DNA from 3 places in the Lachnospira sp. CLA-JM-H23 genome. Region 2 is predicted to be linked to each of the others. Evidence: predicted binding sites of a transcription regulator. Region 2 holds the regulator's gene; each other region holds the start of a gene.
The links. Region 2 encodes Rex, which represses fermentation and respiration genes when NADH is low (regulators of the CRP and FNR family bind a similar motif). Its sites were predicted from a motif close to ATTGTTAANTANTTAACAAT; they were not measured.

Region 1 (5,906 bases), on a different contig from region 2:
CAATAATAGCAATCTTTTCATCAAAATATCCCTTAGTTGCCGGAACTACAGGTTCTGGTATATAACGTGTATCTGCTTTTAAATCCTGCATTGCAATAAACTTCTTAACTTCATCTATTGCAATAGCTTCATCTATTGTTCCTCTTGTACAGGCATCCTCACACCTTCTGTTACATACATGTCCACATACTGCCGGGAATGGATTATCCTTCTTAATAAGTGCAAGTGCATCCTTGTATCTTCCCTGAGCTGCCATCTTAAGATAGCCCTGAACCGCTATATGTGCTGGACAGGCTGTCTTACAAGGTGCTGTACCTGTATCATAACAATTGATACGGTTCTTATCCCTGTAATCTTCTGTCCACATATGTGGTCCCCACTTCTGCTCTGATGGAAGTGGCATTTTAGGATACTTAATCTCGCTTCCGTCCTTAGTACATAACTTCTGTCCAAGCTTTACAGCTCCTGCCGGACAGTATTCAACACACTTGCCACAGGCTACACAGTTCTCTTTAGTTACCTTGGCAACATATGCCGAACGTGACATATTAGGTGTGTTAAATAACTGCGATGTTCTAAGTGCATAACAGACATTAACATTACAGTTACATATAGCAAATATCTTGTCCTGTCCGTCAATATTAGTAATCTGGTGAACAAAACCATTGTCTTCAGCCTTCTTGAATATCTCAAGTGCTTCTTCCTTAGTGATATAATGACCGCCCTTGCCTGTTTCAACAACATAATCAGCCATATCACCAACAGCTATACACCAATCCTCTGGATCATCTGCACAGCCTTCATCATAAGTCTTTCTTGACTTACGGCATGAACATGGGCTTGCTGCATATTTGCCATCATACTTATCAAGCCAGTATGATATCTTCTCTAAAGATATTGCCTCGTTATTCATATCAATAGCTTTCTCTACCGGAATAACGTGCATACCAATTCCTGCACCCCCTGGTGGCACCATAGGAGTAATCTTTTCCAATGGAAGACGGCTCATTCTCTCAAAAAAACGTCCCATCTCTGGATGTTCTTCAAGAACTGTGGAATTCATATTAGTAAATTCAGCACTTCCTGGTACGAACATTGGAAGAACATACTGCTTCTCGTGCTGTGGATTTTCCCAGTTATATTCCAAAAGACCATTAAAAGACATCTGCTCAAGCTGCTTTTCAAGTTCTTTCTCGTCCATTCCTGTAATCTGCACCATCTGCTTAAGTGTCTTAGGTTTACGGACACCCATTTTTAATGCTATATTGGCCTGTTCATCTGTACATATTGGTGCAAGTCCCCAGTATTCCGGACTATCTGCTGTTAATTTCTCAAAGCCAAGCTTAATTGGCACTCTGTCTGTTATCATCTTGCCAAGCTTAAGTATTGGCTCTCTTACCGGAAGTTCCGGATGAGGATTTTTAAATTCTTCTTTACCCATAAATTGTCCTTTCCACCTTATAAAGGCTTTTATCTTCGTTGCTCACGTTAAATAATTATGCTTACCGTGGTTACGCTTCTTTCCATTCCATAACCTGGTTCTTTAACCAGTCTGTCCATTCTAATATTCCTTCACCCGTCTTGGCACTAACAGGTATCACCTTAGCATCAGGATTTCTTCTTCTGATATATTCCCTGCACTGTTCAATATCAAAATCAAAATATTCCATAACATCAATCTTATTGATAAGCACAACATCACACACTGAAAACATAAGGGGATATTTAAGTGGTTTATCATCACCCTCTGGCACTGAAAGAATCATAACATTCTTTACTGCACCTGTATCAAACTCCGCCGGACAGACAAGATTTCCGACATTCTCAAGAACTACCAGATCAATATCACTATCGTCAAGCTCATCAATTCCCTGTCTTGTCATATCAGCATCAAGATGACACATTCCACCAGTATGAAGCTGTATTGCTTTAGCACCTGTCTCAGCAATTGTTATTGCATCAACATCTGAATCAATATCAGCCTCCATAACGCCTATTCTTAAGTCATCTTTCAACTGTTCAATCGTTCTTGTAAGAGTTGTTGTCTTTCCTGCCCCCGGTGATGACATAAGATTTAAAAGAAATACACCTTTATCTTTTAAATCTTTTCTTAAAAGAGCGGCACGTTCATCGTTGCTTTCAAACACGCTTTTTTTCACTTCAATAACCCTAACGTCCTTCACTGCTAACCTCCCTGATTTAATATGAGCTAATAAAGCTGTTCACATATGCCAAGCCATAACAATAGCTTATTACATACTATGTGAATATTTAATTGTCAATAAAAGTCTGACTAAATTATGCCGTAATCAGTCCCTGCTTTTATGCGTATTGCACTATGATAGCAATATGTTAAAAAAATGTCAATTATCAATTCACGAAATCAAGCTTTATCATAATAATATTATTATATATGTTTTAAAATAAAAAAAACAGTGTTATTGATAAAATGCAATCATTGAATGTTACCATTAATTACATTTATCTAAAACACTGGATAAAATATATTATTTAATCAAACAGGATTTCTCTGATTAAAATCAAAGCACTGACAGATAATTGTCCATCTGCTCTGACATTGCAGTGTAGTCCTCATTCATAGCCGCTGCTATCTCTCCGTAAAGAAGCTTTCTTGCTGTTGCAAGCATACGGTTATCTGCCGACTTCATTCTCCTTAACTCCTTTGCTCTGTCATTCTTTATGTTAAACAAAGCTCTTACAAGGTGCATAAGCTGTATAACGTCCTGTGATTTAACCATCTCGTCATACCTGGATGGGTGAATCTTTTCATTGAGTGCCTCATCCTTCTTACAATTCTTAGCACGGTCAATAAGCTTGATACAGGTATCCTTGCCAATTATGCTCCTAATCATAACTTTGTTATTCTCAACTGGCGAATATATAATACCTTTAGTGTCATATACAGGCTGAAGAAAATAATAATCTTTGTCAATTCCCTTTATAGGTGGTCTGCCTATCTGTTCAATCTCACATACACCTACAACTCCATAAACAACTTTTTCATTAACTTCAAACATATAACTCCTCATTTCTGTGTACTTTACTTTACCAACTTGGGTATTATTATACATCAATTCGACAATTTTTTCAAAATGTTTTCTTTTAAAATTCTTTATAAAGAACAAAAAAGAACTGTGGCATCATACATACACCACAGTCCTTTAACATTATGTATCAATTGGAATTAATAGAGATTAACACGTCCTGCAACATTGCCGTTAGCAACATAGTAACATGCATTATCTTCTGGCTTTAAGTACATTTTCAGTTCCTTAATCTCTACATTCTGTTCCTTAGCATCTTCAACTATTCTTGCAACAAGAGTTTCCTCATCAACCTGTTTATTAGCATACTGGAAGAATAACTCCTTATCAAAAGTATTCTTAGCTGCCTTAGTTGTCTTTCTAGTGGCTGGCTTCTTTGCCTTTACTTCCTTAACAGCCTTAGCTGCTGTCTTAGTTGTCTTAGCTGCTGCTTTAGAAGCTGCCTTTTTAACTGCTGCCTTCTTAGCTGTGACTGCTGTCTTAACTTCTGCCTCTACACTCTTAGCTGTTGCCTTTACATCAGCTTCAACCTTCTTGGCTGCTTCCTTAGTTTCCCCGGCTGCCTTCTTTACTGTCTCAACAGTCTTAGCTGCTTCTTTCTTAGTTTCCTTAACAGTTTCTTTTGCTGCTGCCTTTGCAGGTGTCTTTCTTGTAGTGGTCTTCTTAACATCTGCACTCTTTGCTGTCTTAACTTCTGTCTTAGCCTCGTTACCAAAAATGTCCTTAGTTTCCATGATCAAATCCTCCATAAATTAATCATTACAAGTTAAAAAGTTCCTAATTGCATCGGTGGCATTACTCTCATCACTGCCAGTAGCTGTAACTTTAACCTCGATGCCTTCCTTTAATCCAAATGCCATAATCCCCATAAGACTTTTTGCATTAATGTTTTTTCCTTCGCCCTCAATCTCAATATGACTGTCAAACTTACATGCTATCTGAACTAATTCAGCTATTGGATTCTTATGTGCTTTGTTAATGTCTGCAACCTTAACCAATTCTGTCATCGTTAACATCCACCTATCCTTCATAAATTAATTACATTTGTAGAATATACCTCATATACCCTAATAAGTCAAGACCTGCTTAAATATTCTTATCGTTGTATCCCATATGATATAGTTCATTCATCTGCTCATCAAACTTATCTGTAACCTCATAATCAGACGTTATTGCAATTAACTGCTGTATCTTCTTATCATCCGTCTGGATAGCTGAAATACCGCTTATAACCTTATCATACACGCTTTTTAATTCAGTTATTGTGCCTTCTGGTTCAACACCCTCCTGACTTGTTAAAATACCAAGTGCATACGCACATTCATAATTTCCTGTCATTCTGGCATTATCATATCTGCATTTTGTCTGTATCGCTGTTCTTACAAGACTAACAACCATATTTACTCATTCATCTCCTTCTTGAAAGAGCTTATATATTCTTTGATAACATTTTCATCATAATTATTCTCTTTCATAAGAGTTATAAAATGTGAACCAACAATTGCACCATCAATAATATCCTCAAGCGGCTCTACGTCCCCGGCTGTTCTTATTCCAAATCCCATCATAACCGGAACTGGGCTGTTCTTCTTAACTTCCAAAAGATACTCTCTTATCTGCTTATGGAAATTAGCACCATTACCTGTAACACCCATCTGTGATACACAGTATACAAAGCCTCTTGCATTATTAACAATCATAGGTATACGCTGCTTAGATACCGGTGATACGAGCTGTATAAGAATTGGTGCAGCCTCATTTTCTGCAAGCACTGCATTAATCTCTTTCTGCTCCTCATATGGAAGGTCTGGTATAATAAGACCATCCACTCCGCACTCTGCACACATTTTGACAAATTCTTCAAGTCCGTAATGGTAAACTGTATTATAGTACATCATAAACACTACAGGTGTAGTAAGTCCTTCTTTTCTTACCTCTTTCATAAGTGTAAATATCTTTGTTAAGGTTGCACCCTTCTGTATTGCTTCATAAGATGCTGCCTGAATAACCGGTCCGTCTGCTACAGGGTCAGAAAATGGTATTCCAAGCTCCATAACATCTATGCCTGCCTCCTGCTGTGCGAACATAATCTTCTTAGTTGTTTCCATATCTGGAAGCCCTGCTGTTGTATATGTGATAAATGCCTTTCTTCCTTCATTCTTTAAGGCTGTCATTTTTTCTTCTATTCTATTCATTATTTGTTAGTCTCCTCTCCATTAAGATATTTCTTTACTGTGTGAACGTCCTTATCACCACGTCCTGAAAGACACATTACTATAAGCTTTCCCTTGTACTCTCCCTGTGCCATTTTAAATACGTGAGCAAGTGCATGGGCACTCTCGATTGCTGGAATAATACCTTCCATCCGGCAGAGTTCCATTAACGCATCCATACACTCAGCATCTGTAATTGATACATATTCTGCTCTTCCTGAGTCTCTTAAATATGCATGTTCCGGACCTACACCCGGATAATCAAGACCTGCTGATATACTGTGGGCAAGCTTGATATTACCAGCCTCATCCTGTAATAAATATGACTTCATTCCATGAAGAACGCCCGGTTCTCCAAGTGCCATAGCAGAAGCGTGCTTTCCTGTATCTATTCCAAGTCCACCTGCCTCAACACCGATAAGCTTTACATCTTTATCATCTATAAAATCAGCAAACATTCCTATTGAATTAGAACCGCCACCAACACAGGCAACTACTGCATCAGGAAGTCGTCCTTCCTTTTCTAATATCTGTCTTCTTGCCTCTGTTGATATTATTCTTTGGAACTCTTTAACCATTTTAGGATATGGATGAGGACCTACTGCTGAACCGATTATATAAAATGTAT
Region 2 (5,906 bases):
TCATCTGATGGATACATACCATATAAAGCAATTCCAAGTCGCACCATTCCATGATTAGCCTGTGGCATATCTATAATAGCTGCACTGTTGGATACATGCTTTATCTCAAATGATATACCTTCTTTCTTCAACGCATCATCAAAAGCATCATACTTTGCAATCTGTCTTAATGCAGCGGTCTTATCCTTCTCATCAGCAGTTGCAAGATGTGTAAACAGGCCTCTTGCATTGAGTGCCTTTAAATTCTTTATCTTTTTAACTATCTCAACACCACTTTCATCTGGCTCAAGACCTATTCTTCTCATTCCGGTATCAACCTTGATATGGCAGAAAGCTACCTTTCCAAGCCTTAAGGCAACATCATTAAGTGCCTTGGCTGTCTCATAGTCAAATACTGTTGCATCTATTTCATTCTTAACCAATGCCTCATATTCCTCAGGCTCAACATAGCCTAATATAAGTATTGGCTTATTAATTCCATTTTCTCTTAAATTAACAGCTTCATCCAGCGTAGCAACTGCATATCCATATACTAAATCTCTTACTGCCTTGGATACAGCCACATCTCCGTGTCCATAGCCATCTGCTTTAACAACTGCAAGTGCCTTTGTTGAAGGTTCTGTCTTGCTCATAAGCTCAATACAATTAGCCCTGATTGCATCCAGATCTACATCTGCATATACTCTGTAATACTTACTCATTATTCACCTCTTGCTTTTATAAGCACATTTTTTATATTGTCAATAATATCGCCCGCAACCATAGAATACTTACCATTACTTAAGGCAGCTTCATCTCCTGCACAGCCGTGTATATATACGCCAAGTGCTGAAGCTTCAAAAGTAGTAAGTCCCTGTGCCATAAGTCCTGTTATTATGCCTGAAAGCACATCTCCCGAACCTCCTGTTGCCATTCCATCATTGCCTGACATATTAATATACACTCTTTCTCCATCAGAAACAATAGTTCTTGCATCTTTTAATACACATACGCAATTATGTTCTCTTGAATATGTTCTTGCTGTATCTATAGGATTATTCTTTATCACCGCAATATCAAGTCCTGTAAGACGTGACATTTCTCCTATGTGTGGTGTAACGACAACATTCTTATCTGACATATCATCTTTATATGAAGCATTACCACTATTGCCGCCAGCTTCATAGTCTACATCATCATTACTGCCATCAAGTTCAATTTTATATTGGGCGATTATATTAAGGGCATCTGCATCATACAGCTTTTTAATATTCTTCTTTGCTGACACACTTCTTACAAGCTTTACTGCACTTTCTTCCATAGACAGCCCCGGACCTATGCACACAACATCTGCCCAGCAGATACATTTATCCACTAATGTCTCTGTATTCTTAACAAAATCTCCACATTCCTCATCAGTATCATATGTATCAACAATACATTCCATATTGCCCGTTATAACTGCTGTACGGTTGCTTATATGCGTAAGGGTTCTTACAAGCCCTGCACCTATACGTGCCGCCGCTCTTGAACTTAATACTGCTGCACCTCCATAAAGCCTTGAACCAGCTATTACAAGTGCCTTTCCAAATGTTCCTTTATTGCCATCAGGCTTTCTTAGCGGAAGCATATCAGATATATCACTATAATCATATGTGAAAATATCCCTTGTCATATCCGGATATTGTGCAAAACCTATATCTTTTCTTATAATCTTCCCACAATATGAAGCTGCTGGATATAATATATGTCCGATTTTTTCAAATCCGAAGGTAACTGTTATATCAGCATTAACCGCAGATCCCATAACCACACCTGTCGATGCACTTATACCTGATGGTATGTCAACAGCCACAACAAGCCTGTTTCCATTATTGTCGCTATTCTGTGTATACTGCGAATGCACTGATGTACTGCATTTATTAATTGTATCTACTACTATTCTGGCCTCTCCTGCCAGTTCTCTTGATAAGCCATTGCCAAATAAGGCATCTACAATAACCCCATATTTAGAAAAATCCGGGCTATTAATACATTCTATGCCCAGATTCTTTATTATGTTCAATTGTATATCGAATTCTTTGGTAGAAGCGTGTGAGTTAATTATATACACATCCACATTGTAGCCCTTAAGATAAAGCTGTCTTGCCACCGCAAGTCCATCTGCCCCATTATTGCCACGTCCACATACGCATATAATGTCTGTATGTATATTTCCTTTAACCTTGCTTTCAATAGCTTCTGTCACTGAGAGTGCGGCTCTTTCCATAAGCACAACTGATGGTATACCAAGAGTATTAATTGAATAAGAATCCACATTCTTCATAGAAGCCGCATCTAATACATATCTCATTCCTGCTTATCTCCTACATTGCCTTCATTAATTCTGTCAACTGCACTACAATTCTCAGGTCCGATAATATCGTGTATAAGAGAATACATATTATTATTAACAGTTTCTTTATCCTGTTTTATAAGAATATTCTTCTTAAGCTTGACTCTTGTAGCATTAATCCACTTATCAAGTACCTCTATATCCTCTGTATTGGCATTCATTCTGTCATAGCAGGCTTTAAGTGTCTCTGTAAGAAGCTTCTCGTTAGCCCTTGCCAATTCTCTTGGTACTTCTAAGAGTTCATCTTCAAGCGAAGCTATCTTGTCATTAGACTCCTGTATAAGTCTTTGGTTCTGGCTCATACGCTTCTGCTTCTGCCTACTTGAATCATCATCTTCCATATTCTCAACAACATCATTGATAAGCTGCTTTTTAAGCTTCTTGATGTCTTTAATGTCATTATTAATTCTTCCCTGCTTCTTAAGCAGTTCATTAACCTGTTTCTCCCAATACGCAATCTCATCTGTCTTATTCTTCTCGTTAATAAGGTGATACCATCGCTCATCAAGCGTAAGAATCGGAATATTCTTAAATACATCACTATTCTTTAACAATTCATAAGTTATCTTAGACACCATCAATTCCCCCTTTGGATTTAATATCTTTATGAGTGCTTATTGGCAATTGTGTAAGAAAGTCTCATAAGGCTTTCTGATAAATGTACATTCTCAACTATTACGTCATCTGGCAGATTAAGATCTGTATGTGCGAAATTCCATATAGCCTTAATTCCTGCATCTGCAACCTGCTTTCCGATTTCCTTAGCCGCCTGCTTTGGTATTGTCAGTGCAACTATCTCTATATCGTTCTTATGTATAAAATCGGCAAGTTGATCCATCATCATTATATCTATTCCGTGAATGCTTTCACCTTTAAGCTCTGGATTGTTATCAAATACGCCGCATATAACAAAACCACGCTTCTCAAAGTCTGTATAATTAACAATAGCACGTCCAAGGTTACCAGCACCTATTATTATCATATTATGCTTCCTGTCTATTCCAAGTATCTTGCCTATCTCATCATAAAGATACTTCACATTATATCCATATCCCTGCTGTCCAAAACCTCCGAAATTATTGAGGTCCTGTCTTATCTGTGATGCTGTAACTTTCATTCTCACACTTAAATCTTTAGATGAAATCCTCTGAACACCACTTTCTATAAGTTCGCCCAGATATCTGTAATATCTTGGCAATCTTCTTATAACAGCCGATGAAATCTTCTTATTCTCTTCCATAACATTCTCCATTCCTGTGCAATACTGCTACGAAAAGGAGATGGGAAACCTGTAATTACCAGCTTCCCATCAGCCTTCAAAATTAATGTTAATTATATAACTATTTTGCTAAAAAGTAAAGAAATGTACTCTATCCAAGCACTCTCTTAGCAATATCCACAGACTCCTTTGCATCCTTTGAATAGAAATCCGCATGTATTTCCTTAGCATATTCAGGAGTAAGCACTGCTCCTCCTACCATAACCTTACAATCAAGATTGTTCTTATGTATAAGTTCTATTGTCTTTTTCATTGAAACAAGTGTTGTTGTCATAAGTGCTGACAGACCACAAAGCTTCGCACCATTTTCTTTAATCGCATCTACAACAACCTGATATTCAACATCCTTTCCAAGATCAATAACCTCATAACCATAATTCTCAAGAAGTACCTTTACGATATTCTTTCCAATATCGTGGACATCTCCCTTAACCGTCGCAATAACAATCTTTCCCTTGCTTACAGGTGCATTATTGCTCATAATCATATGTTTTCTTATAACCTCAAACGCTCCCTGTGCAACGCCAGCCGCCATTATAAGCTGTGGCAGGAATAATGTTCCCTTCTCGAACTCCTCACCTATCTTATCAAGTGCAGGAATCAAGGCATTATTAACAATGTCCATAGAATCCATACCTGCAAGAAGTTCTTCTGTTATTGCTGCACCTTCATTTTTTAGACCTTTCTCTACTGCATAGAATAAGTCATCACAGGTATAACTGCCCTTCTTATCCTTAAGATTAACACTTCCACCTGCCTGTGCTGTCTGACCACCCTGTACTGCATTTGCCGCTGTATTCATTGGATTAATCTTGCTTATATTAGGCATTGAAGCATAAGCCTTAATATAATCAACAGAATTCTTATCTATATTGGCAAGAAGCTTATATGCCCTTACTGCCCCCATCATCTCATATATGTTAGGGTTAATAATCGCAAGATCAAGACCATTCTGCATAGCCATTGTTAAGAAAATGTGATTGACAAGCACTCTGTTAGGAAGTCCGAAAGATATATTCGATACACCAAGCACCGTCCTTAAGCCAAGAGTATGCTTAACCTCATAAAGTGCATTAAGCGTTTCCATTACCCCCTCCTGTTCGGCTGAGGCTGTAAGTGTAAGACAGTCTATATATATATCCTCTTTAGGAATTCCTATAGCTATTGCCCTGTCCATAATCTTTCTTGCTATGGCAACTCTGTCTTCTGCTTTCTTAGGAATACCATCTTTATCAAGAGCAAGGCCAATTACTGCCGCACCATATTTTTTAACTATTGGCAGAATGTTATTAAGAGAGTCTTCTTCTCCATTAACTGAATTGACAATCGGCTTACCATTATATACTCTTAATGCAGCATCAAGAACCTCAGGTATAGTTGAGTCAAGCTGGAGAGGCACATCCACAACTGACTGAAGTGCTTTCACAGTATCAACCATCATCTGTCTTTCATCAATTCCCGGAAGTCCTACATTGACATCAAGAATATCAGCACCCGCACCTGTCTGTTCTAATGCCTGTCCAAGTATATAATCCATATCATTATCTAAGAGTGCCTGCTTAAATACCTTTTTACCTGTTGGGTTAATTCTCTCTCCTACAACTCTTGGCTGGTCAACTATAACTGTGCTTGTAGCTGAGCATACAGCCGATGGTATTTTCACTGGCTCTTTTGCTAAATTGCCTTCTTTATGTAACATATCTGATAAGCACTTTATGAATTCAGGAGTTGTTCCACAACAACCACCGAATATTTTAATGCCATACTTTCTTAAATCCTTCATAAATTCAGCAAACTGCTCTGCTGTCACATTATATTCATTAGTAACAGGGTCGGGAAGTCCTGCATTAGGCTTTACTATAACCGGAAGATTAGTCCAGCCTGTAAGTTCCTTAATAACCGGCTCAAGTTCCTTAGGTCCAAGTGAACAGTTGACACCTAAGGCATCAACTCCAAGTCCTGATATTGTAAGTGCAAATGAAGATATCTGACATCCTGTAAATGTACGCATATTTTCTTCAAATGTCATAGTCGTCATTATTGGAAGCTGGCTATTCTCCTTTGCTGCAAGCACTGCCGCTTTCACATCTAACAGATCTGTCATTGTCTCAAATACAACAAGATCTGCACCTGCCGCTTCACCAGCCTTGACTATCTCAGCATACATCTCATAAGCTTCCTCAAAGCTTAATGTACCTGTTGGCTCTAGAAGCTGTCCTATAGGTCCTACATCAAGTGCTACAAGTGCTCGTG
Region 3 (5,906 bases), on a different contig from region 2:
CTCACATCATATTTATAATTATTATATTGTTGATTATAGCATTATTAGTTTGAAAATGGTACTAAAGCCCTTGAAAATATTTGAATTGATTGTTATTATGTAAACGTATTTTTACATTCTTTACACAAAATGCACAATTTCTTTACTTTTATTAAGTATAGATAAATCTTTATTAACAGATAATTAGTATGTGCAGGACAGGAGAAAAAAGTGAATATTGAGTTAGTTGGCAATTTGTTTATGTTTGCAGGCGGCATCGGTATGTTCTTATATGGAATGAACATAATGGCAGATGGTATGCAAAAGTCAGCGGGAAGCAAGATGAAACAGCTCATAGGCTATCTTACAAGGAACAGATTATTAGCTGTTCTTGTTGGAGCATTTATAACAGCCATAATTCAGAGTAGTGGCGCGACAACAGTTATGGTTGTTGGATTTGTTAATGCTGGTCTTATGACACTTGTACAGGCTGTAGGAGTTATAATGGGTGCTAACATTGGTACAACCATAACAGCATGGATTGTATCTTTAGGACAGCTCGGAGATGCTGTCAAAGTGTTAAAGCCATCATTTTATGCACCTCTGCTTGTAGGAATCGGTGCAATTCTTGTATTGTTTAGTAAGAAGCCTAAAAAGAAAATGGCAGGAGAGATAGTTGTAGGTATCGGACTTTTATTCTTAGGACTTGATTTTATGTCAGAGTCGATATCTCCATATACAGATGCACCTATTTTTTCAAAAGCGTTTGAAGTAGTAGGAAGTAATCCATTATTGGGCATTGCAATTGGTATTGTAGTAACAGCAATTCTACAAAGCTCTTCTGCATCAGTAGGTATATTACAGACACTCGCAATTAATGGAGTGGTTACTACCAATGCGGCAGTATTTATTACGTTGGGGCAGAATATAGGTTCGTGTGTAACTGCAATTATATCAAGTGCTGGTACAACAAGGAATGCAAAGAGAGCAGCTTGTATGCATCTTTTATTTAATGTTGCGGGAGCAGTTATATTTGGAACAGGTGCTTTTATATTATTTATGTTTAAACCTGCGTTAGCTGTGCATAATATAACAAGTGTGGAAATATCTATATTCCATACGTTCTTTAACATAATATGTACAACTATAATGATGCCATTTGGAAGTCTGCTTGTTAAACTTTCAGGCATAATTATAAGAGAGAAGACTGAAGATGAAGAAAATGCTTCATTAGAGGCAAGCGACAGTTATGCGGCAGAGTTATCAAGACATTTTGACAGCAGAATATTAGAACAGCCATCAGTAGCGGTTGACAGGGCACTCAGCGAAGTTATCATAATGGGCAATCTGTCACTGGATAATATAAAATATTCGGTAAGTGCTGTTATGAACAATGATCAGGATATGATAGATAAAGTCATAGAGACGGAACACAAGGTTGACCTCTATGAAAAGTATCTTACAGAATATCTCATAAAAGTTAATAATCTTTCCATAACGGAAGAACAGCATTTACTTATTAATGATTTATTCCATGCGATTATTGATATTGAGAGAGTGTCAGACCATGCAGAGAATATGTCTGATCTTGCCAAATACAAGATAGATAATGAAATAATATTCTCCCAGCATGGAATGGAAGAACTCAAGAAGTTATCTGAAAAGGTTATTGTCTGTTTCTCAGAGGCAATTAAAGCCAGGGAAAAGTTCAGCAGGGTTGCAGCAGATAATGTATGCCGTATAGAAGACGAGGTTGATGATTTAGAAGAAGAATTAAGAAATAAACATATCGAGAGATTATCTTCTGGATTATGTAAGCCATCTAATGGCGTTGTATTCCTTGATATTTTGTCTAATCTTGAGAGAATGTCAGATCACGCTAATAATCTTGCGGACTGTGTGTTAGCAGAGATAAAAGAGAAAAAATAAGCTGATTAGTGAGTTTCAGAACAGACTAGATATAATAAGATTAATGGAATATGGTAAAAAGTTTAATTTGAATGGCGAAATATACAATAATTTGTAAAAAATAGGAATTAACACTTGATATTTTAAATTGTTTTATGTAGAATACAATGTAGTTGATTTTTTATTAACAATCTTTATATTAGGAGGATTTATTTTTATGTCAGTAAAAGTTGCGATTAATGGTTTTGGACGTATCGGTAGACTTGCATTCAGACAGATGTTCGGTGCAGAAGGATACGAAGTAGTTGCTATCAACGATTTAACAAGCCCTAAGATGTTAGCTCATCTTTTAAAGTATGATTCATCACAGGGAAGATATGTTGATTTCGGTGAGGAAGATCAGGTAACAGCTGATGATGAAGCAGGTACAATTACAGTAAAGGGTAAGACAATTAAGATCTACAAAGAGCCAGATGCTAACAACTGCCCATGGGGAGATCTTGATGTTGACGTAGTTCTTGAGTGCTCAGGTTTCTATACATCAAAGGCTAAGGCTCAGGCTCATATCAATGCAGGTGCTAAGAAGGTTGTTATCTCAGCTCCAGCTGGTAACGATTTAAAGACAATCGTTTACAATGTTAACCACGAAACACTTACAGCAGATGATCAGATTATCTCAGCTGCTTCTTGTACAACTAACTGCTTAGCTCCTATGGCTAAGGCTCTTAATGACTGTGCAACAATCGAATCAGGTATTATGTGCACAATTCACGCTTACACAGGTGACCAGATGATACTTGATGGACCTCAGAGAAAGGGTGATTTAAGAAGATCAAGAGCTGGTGCTTGCAACATCGTTCCTAACTCAACAGGTGCTGCTAAGGCTATCGGTCTTGTTATCCCAGAACTTAATGGAAAGCTTATTGGAGCTGCTCAGAGAGTTCCTACACCTACAGGTTCTACAACAATCCTTAACGCTGTTGTAGCTAAGAAGGTTACTGTTGATGAAGTTAATGCTGCTATGAAGGCTGCTGCTACAGAAAGCTTTGGTTACAATGAAGAACTTATCGTATCAAGTGATATCGTTGGAATGAGATTTGGTTCATTATTCGATGCTACACAGACAATGGTTAACGAACTTCCAAACGGTGGCTGCCAGGTTCAGGTAGTTTCTTGGTATGATAACGAGAACTCATACACAAGCCAGATGGTTAGAACAATTAAGTACTTCGCTGAATTAAGCAAGTAATTATAATATACATTGACCATTAAGGGTTAATTTATTTAACTTGTAATAATACCGGAGATGAGAATTCATTCTCCGGTATTTTGATAAGTATGTTAAGACTGTCCTGATGTATGGCGGGACAGAACAGGCATACCTGGGTTGTTTACAGGTCACTGTCAATAAGCTAGTAATGATAATTTGGAGGATATAGATATGCTTAATAAGAAGTCAGTTGATGATATCAACGTTAATGGCAAAAGAGTTTTATGCAGATGTGATTTTAATGTACCATTAGATGGTGATAAGATTACAGATGAAACACGTCTTGTTGCTGCACTTCCAACAATAAAGAAGTTAATAGCTGATGGAGGAAAGGTTATTCTTTGCTCACATCTTGGTAAGCCAAAGGGAGCTGATAAGGCATTTTCATTAGCACCAGTTGCTAAAAGACTTTCAGAGCTTCTTGGACAGGAAGTTAAGTTCGCTGCTGATGATACAGTAGTTGGTGACAATGCAAGAGCTGCTGTTGAAGCTATGAATAATGGAGATGTTATTCTTCTTGAGAATACACGTTTCAGAGCAGAAGAGACAAAGAATGGTGATGAATTCTCTAAGGATTTAGCTTCAATCGCTGATGTATTTGTTAATGATGCTTTCGGTACAGCACACAGAGCACACTGCTCTAACGTAGGTGTAACAAAGTATGTTGATACAGCAGTAGTTGGTTACCTTATGCAGAAAGAAATAGATTTCCTTGGAAATGCTGTTAATAATCCAGTAAGGCCTTTCGTAGCTATTCTTGGTGGTTCAAAGGTGTCTTCAAAGATTTCTGTTATTAACAACCTTCTTGATAAGGTTGATACACTTATTATCGGTGGCGGTATGTCATACACATTCCAGAAGGCTCATGGTGGTCACGTTGGACAGTCATTAGTTGAAGAAGATTATCTTGACTATGCTAAGGAAATGATGGCTAAGGCTGAAGCTAAGGGTGTTAAGATGCTTATTCCTGTTGATACAGTAGTAACAAAGGAATTCAAGAACGATACTCCTTTCCATGTAGTTGAAGCTGGATGCCAGGAAGATGATGATATGGGTATGGATATCGGACCTAAGACTTGTGAGCTTTACAAGGATGCTCTTAAGGATGCCAAGACAGTAGTATGGAATGGACCTATGGGTGTATTTGAATTCCCTAACTTTGCAAAGGGAACTATTGCTGTTGCAGAAGAATTAGCTCAGCTTACAGATGCTACTACAATTATCGGTGGTGGTGATTCAGCAGCCGCAGTTAATAACCTTGGTTTCGGTGATAAGATGACACATATTTCAACAGGTGGCGGTGCTTCACTTGAATTCCTTGAAGGTAAGGAACTCCCAGGTGTAGTAGCAGCTAATGACAAATAGAGTGTTTACTGACATAAACATATAGCTTTGATTGGTTAATTGACAGTTAATTCAGTCGGGCAATACACAAAAGGAGCTGTATATTGATATATACGGCTCCTTTTGTTTGAAAATAATCATAAAACTAAGCTTGTCTTAATACAATATGTTGTATATATAAAATACTTAGGTACATACATTGTATTTATTTTAAATATTTGCATTATTAGTGGCTTTTTATAAATTTGTATGATATAATTTTTTTATTAAAATAACTGAGCTGGTAATAATGATGAATAAGCTAATCAGTTATATTGTATGGAGGCGTGATTGTAGTATGAGGAAGAAGATAGTTGCGGGAAACTGGAAAATGAATATGACACCAAAGGAAGCAGTATCGCTTGTATGTGAGCTTCGTGATAAGTTCTCTAATCGTGATGTTGATGTAGTGTTTTGTGTTCCATCAATAGACATTATACCAGTTGTAGACGCAGTCAAAGGAACAGATATTAAGGTTGGTGCCGAGAATATGCACTATGAAGAAAAAGGTGCATATACGGGTGAGATTTCACCAGGAATGTTAAAAGAGGCTGGTGTTGATTATGTTATAGTTGGACATTCAGAAAGAAGACAATATTTTGGTGAAGATGATGAGTGCATCAACCGCAAAGTAAGAAAAGCAATTGAATATGGATTGACACCTATTATATGCTGTGGTGAGACTATCCAGCAGAGAGAAGAAGGCATAACATTGGATTTCATTAATAAGCAGATTGACGCAGCATTTTTACAGGTGTCAGCTAAAGATGCTATGAAGTGTGTTATTGCATATGAACCTATATGGGCTATTGGAACAGGCAGGGTTGCTACATCAGCTCAGGCTCAGGAAGTATGTGAGGCTATAAGATTAGATATAAGGAAGTTATATGGAGAAGAAGCAGCTTCTTCAATAAGAATTCTTTATGGAGGTTCTGTTAATGCTGGTAATGCTGCAGAATTATTCAGGCAGCCTGATATAGATGGCGGTCTTGTAGGCGGTGCAAGTCTTAAGCCGGATTTTTGTGAAATTGTTAATTACAATATATAATAAGATACATAGTAAGCCATATACGGAAGTAATTCTAGGTATGGCTTATTGCTTTTTAATATAATTATAATTATTCTAAATTGCAAATTAGTAATAAGTATGCTATCATACAACAGGAATAATTAGAGAGAATATTAAAGATATTGCTATCTTAGAAAAGAGGAAAATAATATGAGTAAGAAACCAGTTGTATTAATGGTACTTGATGGTTATGGTTTAAGTGATAGAACAGAGGGTAATGCAATAGCTATGGCTAATACTCCTGTTATGGATAAGTTAATGAAAGAATATCCATTTGTTAAGGGTAACGCATCTGGA

Region 1: the regulator Rex is predicted to act here: its motif matches at 2,349-2,368, upstream of hypB (hydrogenase nickel incorporation protein HypB).
Region 3: the regulator Rex is predicted to act here: its motif matches at 2,060-2,079, upstream of gap (type I glyceraldehyde-3-phosphate dehydrogenase).

What each region holds. Positions count from the first base shown of each region.
Region 1 is NZ_JBBMET010000009.1:136,973-142,878, forward strand. It holds gene WMO42_RS12045 (FAD-dependent oxidoreductase) at 1-1,441, opposite strand, end outside; gene hypB (hydrogenase nickel incorporation protein HypB) at 1,512-2,183, opposite strand; gene WMO42_RS12055 (CarD family transcriptional regulator) at 2,541-3,038, opposite strand; gene WMO42_RS12060 (DUF6465 family protein) at 3,206-3,799, opposite strand; gene WMO42_RS12065 (HPr family phosphocarrier protein) at 3,818-4,072, opposite strand; gene WMO42_RS12070 (DUF3837 family protein) at 4,152-4,463, opposite strand; gene trpA (tryptophan synthase subunit alpha) at 4,466-5,260, opposite strand; gene trpB (tryptophan synthase subunit beta) at 5,260-5,906, opposite strand, start outside.
Region 2 is NZ_JBBMET010000005.1:144,725-150,630, reverse strand. It holds gene alr (alanine racemase) at 1-701, opposite strand, end outside; gene WMO42_RS08095 (NAD(P)H-hydrate dehydratase) at 701-2,332, opposite strand; gene WMO42_RS08090 (hypothetical protein) at 2,329-2,952, opposite strand; gene WMO42_RS08085 (redox-sensing transcriptional repressor Rex) at 2,979-3,614, opposite strand; gene WMO42_RS08080 (homocysteine S-methyltransferase family protein) at 3,745-5,906, opposite strand, start outside.
Region 3 is NZ_JBBMET010000009.1:32,119-38,024, reverse strand. It holds gene WMO42_RS11620 (Na/Pi cotransporter family protein) at 211-1,908, shown strand; gene gap (type I glyceraldehyde-3-phosphate dehydrogenase) at 2,105-3,136, shown strand; gene WMO42_RS11610 (phosphoglycerate kinase) at 3,329-4,522, shown strand; gene tpiA (triose-phosphate isomerase) at 4,839-5,588, shown strand; gene gpmI (2,3-bisphosphoglycerate-independent phosphoglycerate mutase) at 5,760-5,906, shown strand, end outside.